3 regions of the Paludibacterium flexuosum genome follow, and region 1 is predicted to be linked to each of the others. Evidence: predicted binding sites of a transcription regulator. Region 1 holds the regulator's gene; each other region holds the start of a gene.
The links. Region 1 encodes FNR, which switches genes on or off when oxygen is low (the NO sensors DNR and NnrR bind a similar motif). Its sites were predicted from a motif close to TTGATNNNNATCAA; they were not measured.

Region 2: the regulator FNR is predicted to act here: its motif matches at 1,317-1,330, upstream of pflB (formate C-acetyltransferase).
Region 3: the regulator FNR is predicted to act here: its motif matches at 1,279-1,292, upstream of AACH39_RS14045 (peptidase U32 family protein).

The regions. Positions count from the first base shown of each region.
Region 1 is NZ_AP029060.1:1,699,514-1,701,787, reverse strand. It holds gene AACH39_RS08035 (DUF1853 family protein) at 1-683, shown strand, start outside; gene fnr (fumarate/nitrate reduction transcriptional regulator Fnr) at 711-1,460, opposite strand; gene hemN (oxygen-independent coproporphyrinogen III oxidase) at 1,570-2,274, shown strand, end outside.
Region 2 is NZ_AP029060.1:2,767,599-2,769,872, reverse strand. It holds gene AACH39_RS13170 (serine/threonine transporter) at 1-698, opposite strand, end outside; gene pflB (formate C-acetyltransferase) at 1,407-2,274, shown strand, end outside.
Region 3 is NZ_AP029060.1:2,939,511-2,941,784, reverse strand. It holds gene recC (exodeoxyribonuclease V subunit gamma) at 1-1,190, opposite strand, end outside; gene AACH39_RS14045 (peptidase U32 family protein) at 1,355-2,274, shown strand, end outside.

The DNA.
Region 1 (2,274 bases):
AACTGCTGGCTTTCTGGTTTGACCATTCCCCCCATATCGAGCTGGTTGCGCACAATCTGGTGCTGCGCGACAAAGGGCTGACGCTGGGTGAGTTCGACTTCCTGCTGCGTATTGATGGCCAGCCCTGGCATCTGGAAACCTGCAGCAAATTCTATCTGCAGTGCGGAAAGGGGGCGTCAGGCCTGGTGGGCCCCAGTCTGCGCGATGCCTGGCTGCTGAAACAGGACAAGCTGGCTCAGCAATTGAGGCTGAGTCGCCATGCGCTGGCCCGACAAGTCCTGCCGCCGGGGTTTGAGGCACCGCGCACCGGGGCACTGGTGCGTGGCTGCTTTTTTTACCGTCAGGCGCCTGACGAGGCGGCATTCGCGCCGGCAACCCAATGGCAAGGCTGGATGGCTGACTGCGAACAGCCCTGGCCCTGTCGCGACGCCTCCAGTCGCTGGCTGTGGCTGCCGCGCATGCGCTGGCTGTCGCCGGCGCTGGCCGCCAGCGGCGAGGTGGGGTCGGCACAGGCCCTGCGTGTGCAGATGACACAAGCCGAGGCGCCTCAAATGGTGGCGGAAATGGTGGCAGAGGAGGGGGGATGGCGCGAATTGCGGCGCGGCTTTGTTCTGCCGTCGCGCTGGCCGGATGCCGGGCGGCTGGTGCAGCTGCAGCAGCAAATGCCAACGGGCGCCTGCTGAGCGGCGCCCGTTGTCGGGACTGGCAAGTTACTCCGCGTTGTTGGAGTGGATGCAGCCGGCGATCAGTTGCTTGAGTTCTTCCGGTTTCACCAGCTGAATGTGCTTGTGATCGACGCTGATCCAGCCCTGTTGCTGGAACTTCGACAGCGTGCGGCTGACGGTTTCCAGTTTCAGGCCGAGGAAGCTGCCGATTTCCTCGCGGCTCATGCGCAGGATGAAGTCATTGGCGGCGAAGCCACGGATGGCCAGACGCTGGGACAGGTTGAGCAGGAACGCGGCCAGACGCTCTTCTGCCTTCATGTTGCCAAGAAGCAACATGACGTTCTGATCGCGGACAATCTCGCGGCTCATCAGGCGGAAGAAATGGTGCTGCAGGCTGGGGATGTCGCGACCAAGGCTCTCGATTCGATTGAACGGCAGTTCGCAGACTTCGCTGTCTTCCAGGGCGATGGCATCGCAGCCATGGATGTTGGAAGACACGCCATCCAGCCCCATCAGCTCGCCGGACATCAGGAAGCCCGTGACCTGCTCGCGGCCATCCTGGCTGGAGACGCAGGTCTTGAAGAAGCCGGTGCGCACGGCGAACAGCGACTTGAAGCCCTCGCCGCTGCGGAACAGATACTCGCCCCGTTTGATGCGACGGCTCTGGCGGATGACGGCATCAAGCTGCGTCATCTCTTCGCGATTCAGTCCGACGGGCAGGCAGAGTTCGCGCAAGCTGCAGTTGGAGCAGGAGAGCTTGAGCGCATGCAATTGGATGGTGGTCTGGTCAGTCATGCCGTTTTTTGAGCAACCTTTAATTGAACCTTGACTCTTGTCAAAGCGGAATTCAAATGTTTTCCGCAAATTTACCAGCCCACCACCGGTTTTTCCATCAAATACCGACATGACCACCATCCATTCGTTTTCTCCGGAGCATTTCGAGTTCGATCGACAACTGATCGAACGGCTGGAAGGCTCCGGCCCGAGATACACCTCATACCCGACTGCAGACCGCTTTCATGCGGATTTCGGCGAGGCCGATTATCGTCATTGGCTCAAACAGCGTCGCATCGGGGCGAATAGTAAAGCTGTATCATTATATGCTCATTTACCATTTTGCAATACTGTTTGCTATTACTGTGCCTGTAACAAGATCATCACCAAGGACAAGAGCAAGGCAGATATCTACCTCGACTACCTGGAAAAAGAGGTAGAAATGGTGGCAAATGCCGTCGGTGAGCGAGAAAAAGTCATTCAGTTGCATTTTGGTGGCGGTACGCCGACCTTCTTGTCGGATGCGCAACTCGAACGACTGATGAATATCCTGCGCGGGCATTTCGACTTTTTGCCGGAAGGTGAATATTCCATCGAGATTGATCCGCGCAAGGTGGGGCGCGAGACGATCTTCAAACTGGCGTCATTCGGTTTCAACCGCATCAGTGTCGGGGTGCAGGATCTGGAACCGCGCGTGCAGGAGGCCGTCAACCGGGTGCAGAGCCTGGACGAGACACTGGAAGTGATTCAGGCGGCGCGCGAGGCAGGTTTCAAATCGGTCAGTATCGACCTGATCTACGGGCTGCCGTTTCAGACGCAAAGCTCCGTGGCGCGG
Region 2 (2,274 bases), 1.1 Mb from region 1:
GGCGAGTGGTTGAAGGAGAACACCATCACCGGGATCACCAGCCACAGGGTGTGCCAGAAGCTGCCATGGCCGAGGGCATCGCCCAGGCTGCCGGACTGGGTGATGACGGCAGTGCTCCAGTTCGGGATCAGATAGAGGGCCAGCAGCATCAGCGCGCAGACAAAGGGGTAGACCAGGATGCTCATGGCCTTGACGATGAAGGCGCCCCCCAGGCGCACGACCGACATCAGGCCGAGGATCAGTGCCAGCGAGAACACGGCGCGGGTGGCCAGGCCGCTGCCGACATCGATGCCCAGCTGGTGGTTGAGGAAGGACAGTACGGTATTGGTGATGGCCACACTGTAGACCAGCAGGATCGGGTAGATGGCGAAGAAGTACAGCAGGGTGATCAGCTTGCCGGCGGTCAGGCCGAAGTGTTCTTCCACCACTTCGGTGATGTCGCCGTCGCGGGTCGAGCCGGACAGCACGAAGCGGCTCAGGCCGCGGTGGGCGAAATAGGTCAGTGGCAGGGCCAGCAGGCACATGAAGAGCAATGGCCACAAGCCGCCGATGCCGGCATTGATGGGCAGAAACAGGGTGCCGGCACCAATGGCGGTGCCGTACAGGCCCAGCATCCAAGTGGTGTCATGGCGTGTCCATGCGCCAGCGGCGCGTCGGGACCGGGCGGGGGTCAGCGTCTGTGTTGTCGTACGGGACATGCTTGTCCTCTCCTGAGCGAAGTCACTCCCTGTCACAGCCCTGCCGCGGAATCTTCGCTCCTGTCGGTCAGAATGGCTGCCGTGCCTTATCGCTGATTGTCCCGGTGCATGGGGAAATCTTTACTTCAAAGCTTGGCGTCATTCTAGCCAGTACGTTCACAAACGAATGCAATTATCAAAGTGTCTTTTGACGGTTATCAAACTATAAAAGTGCTGCAAGCGCAGCAAAAAACACTATATAAATTCGCAACTTGTAGAGTATGACCCTATGTTCATGACGCATAGTTTGTCGTGGCATGTTGTATTCGCGCCGCCGTCAAAGTTCGAAATCGAATAAAAACGAAATATCCCTCGCCTTACAAAGCCGAAATCGGCGAGAATTTGGCCATGGCGGGTTGTCGCATTGCACAATTTCCTGTCGCGTTTTTGCACGATACATCGCCCCCGGAGGACGAATCGAACATGGCGCCTTTTCTGGTGTCCGTTCCGATGGATCGATATCACCAAAAGCGACATAAACCCTGTCATTTCAATATGTTCATGCCTGGCCGACCCGGCCAGCACAAACGAAAATCCGTGTTCGGATCTCACAAGAAATGCCACACGCTTGGCATTTGCTTGACCCAAATCAAACACAATGTTCGTTTTCGAATTTATATTGAGTTCGTAAGATGACATTTTGTTTCGAAATCGAAATTGGAGGCGGTAATGGAAGCCCTGACTCGCAACGCGATTGACGCCGACCCCTGGCACAGTTTTGTCTCTGGCAACTGGCAGACTTCGGTCGACGTACGTAACTTCATTCAACTCAACTACACCCCGTATGAAGGCAATGCCGATTTCCTGGCTCCGGCCACCGAGCGCACCAAGGCGCTGTGGGACAAGCTGGGTGAGTTGCTGAAGGAAGAACGTGCACGCGGCGTGCTGGATGTTTCGGCTGACCGCGCCTCCAGCATCACGGCACATGACGCTGGCTACATTGACCAGCAAAGCGAACTGATCGTCGGTCTGCAGACCGATGCCCCGCTCAAGCGCGCCATCATGCCGAACGGCGGTCTGCGCATGGTCGAAAACGGTCTGGAAGCTTTCGGCTTCCATCTCGACCCGATCATCAAGGACATCTGGACTCACCATCGCAAGAGCCACAACCAGGGGGTGTTTGATGTCTACACCCCGGAAATCATGGCTTGCCGCAAGTCGGGCGTGATCACCGGTCTGCCGGATGCCTATGGCCGCGGCCGTATCATCGGCGACTATCGCCGTGTTGCCCTGTACGGCATCGACTTCCTGAAGTCGGATCGTCAGCGCCTGTTCAAGGAACTGAACGACGCCGTCTTCAATGACGACATCCTGCGTCAGCGCGAAGAGCTGTCGGAACAATTCCGCGCCCTGGAAGAGCTGAAGGAAATGGCCGCCAAGTACGGCTATGACATCGGCCGCCCGGCTGCCAATGCCCGCGAAGCCATCCAGTGGGTGTATTTCGCCTACCTGGCTGCCGTCAAGGAGCAAAACGGTGCCGCCATGTCGTTCGGCCGCGTGTCGACCTTCCTCGACGTTTACATCCAGCGTGACCTGG
Region 3 (2,274 bases), 1.2 Mb from region 1:
GTCGACAGCAGCGGCACATCACGCTCGATACGCCGGTCGGCAATGCTGTAGGGAATCCCCGGGGCATCGGGACGGGCCCCGAACACTGCATCGATATAGGGGGCGTACTGATTGATATCCGGCGTCAGAACGGCGACATCCGCCGGCGTAAGGGTCGGATCGGCAGCAAAACGCGCCAGCAGGCGGTCTTTCAGCACTTCCAGTTCGCGCATGGCGCCATGGGTGGCATGAATCTCGATGGAGTCATCCGCAGCCACGGCCTCGGGCGCCGGCATCTGCAAGGTCAGCATGTCGCGCTGCAGGCGATTGAGCAGACGATTGCCTTGCGGTGCCGCGAATGCCGGCAACGACTCATGCATGCTCTCCGACACCAGATCGAAGAAATCCCGGCCCTGCTTACCCAGCGAAGCCAGCAGCGGATGGTCCGGTGCCACATCCAGCCCCTGACCGCTCAGGCGCAGCTGGCCGCGGGCATCGACAATATTGCCCCAGTACTCCTGACAGGGATTGAGCAGGAACAGGCAGACATCGGTCAGCTCGGCCAGTCGCCGCACCAGTGCCAGATACATCGGCGCCAGACTGGCAATGCCGAACAGGGTGATGCGCTCCGGCAGCATGTCGGATGTCAGCGCGGCCAGAAAGGCATCGCTCATGCGCACCCGGTGCATGCCCGGCACTTCGTCAGCCAGCCGGCGCCACAAAGCCGCCTGCCATGCCTCGTCCGGCCCCAGCCCCTGCAATTCTCCCCGTTCCCAGGCGCGAATCCAGTCCGGACGAAACACCAGGTATTGGTCAAAAATATCGGCCACGCAGCCGGCCAACTCAAACACCGCCCGCTCCCCCCCCTGCAGATAGTGCTGGACCGGAGCAAAGACCGGCTCCTGCAACTGGGGCAGCAAGGCTGTCAGCCGCCAGGTCAGCACCTCTGGCGCAAAGGCAGATTGCTCGGGCAAATCCCCCAGAGCCTGGCGCATCAGACGCCAGGCATAGCCCGCCGGCAGCACGAACTGCAGATGCGCGGCAATGCCGCTGGCGCTGGCTGTCGCCAGCGTCAGCCAGCGCCCCATGCCGCGACTTTGCACCATCACCACCTCGGGTTGAAACGGATCGGACAAAGGCACCGCCTGCACCATCCCGGTAAACAGGGTACCGAGATGCTCCAGACGGTTGGACTGATAGAGATGCAGCATGAGCAAGCGTTCAGGGTGATTTGAATGGCATCAGTTTAGCAGCAGGGCCGGGGTTGGCGGAGAAAGACCCACGTCCCCGGGCGAGCGCTTGATGCAACGCAAAAGCCGGTACGCCCGCCTCTGCTAGGCTTGGGCGGTTTCCCACAAGATCCGTTACTCCCGTCATGACGACCCCTCGCCCTTTGCCGGAACTGGTATGTCCGGCCGGCAGCCTGCCGGCCATGAAAGCCGCTGTCGACCATGGCGCCGATACCGTGTATTTCGGCCTGAAAAATGGCACCAATGCCCGCAATTTTGCCGGCCTCAATTTTGATGACAAAACGGCGCGTGAAGGCATTCGCTATGCCCATGACCGCAAGCGCAAGGTGCTGATGGCCATCAACACCTACGCCCAGGGCGCCGACATCAGCCAATGGAAACGGGCCATTGACGAAGCCGCTTCCCTCGGCGTGGATGCGGTCATCCTGGCCGACCCGGGCCTGATGGATTACGCCGTACGCACCCACCCGGATCTGCGCCTGCACCTGTCAGTACAGGGCTCAGCCACTAATTACGAAGCCATTAATCTGGCGCGCGACCTGTTCGGCATCCGGCGTGCAGTCCTGCCGCGCGTGCTGACACTCGATCAGGTGCGTCAGGTCATCGACAAGACCGATGTAGAAATCGAAGTTTTCGGCTTCGGCAGTCTGTGTGTCATGGTCGAAGGGCGCTGCCTGCTGTCCTCCTATGCCACTGGCGAATCCCCCAATACCCACGGCGTCTGCTCGCCGGCCCGTTTCGTGCGCTGGGAACATGGTCCGGAACACCTGAATGCCAGACTGAACGAGATTCTGATCGACCAGTACGGCAAGACCGACCCGGCCGGCTATCCCACCCTGTGCAAAGGTCGTTTTGACGTCAATGGCGATACTTATTACGCCCTGGAAGAGCCCACCAGCCTCAACGTACTGCCGATGTTGCCCGAACTGATCGACATCGGCGTGGCCGCCATCAAGGTGGAGGGACGCCAGCGCAGCCCGGCCTATGTGGCGCAGGTGACGCGTACACTGCGCGAAGCCCTCGATGCCGCACGCGACAGCCAGCG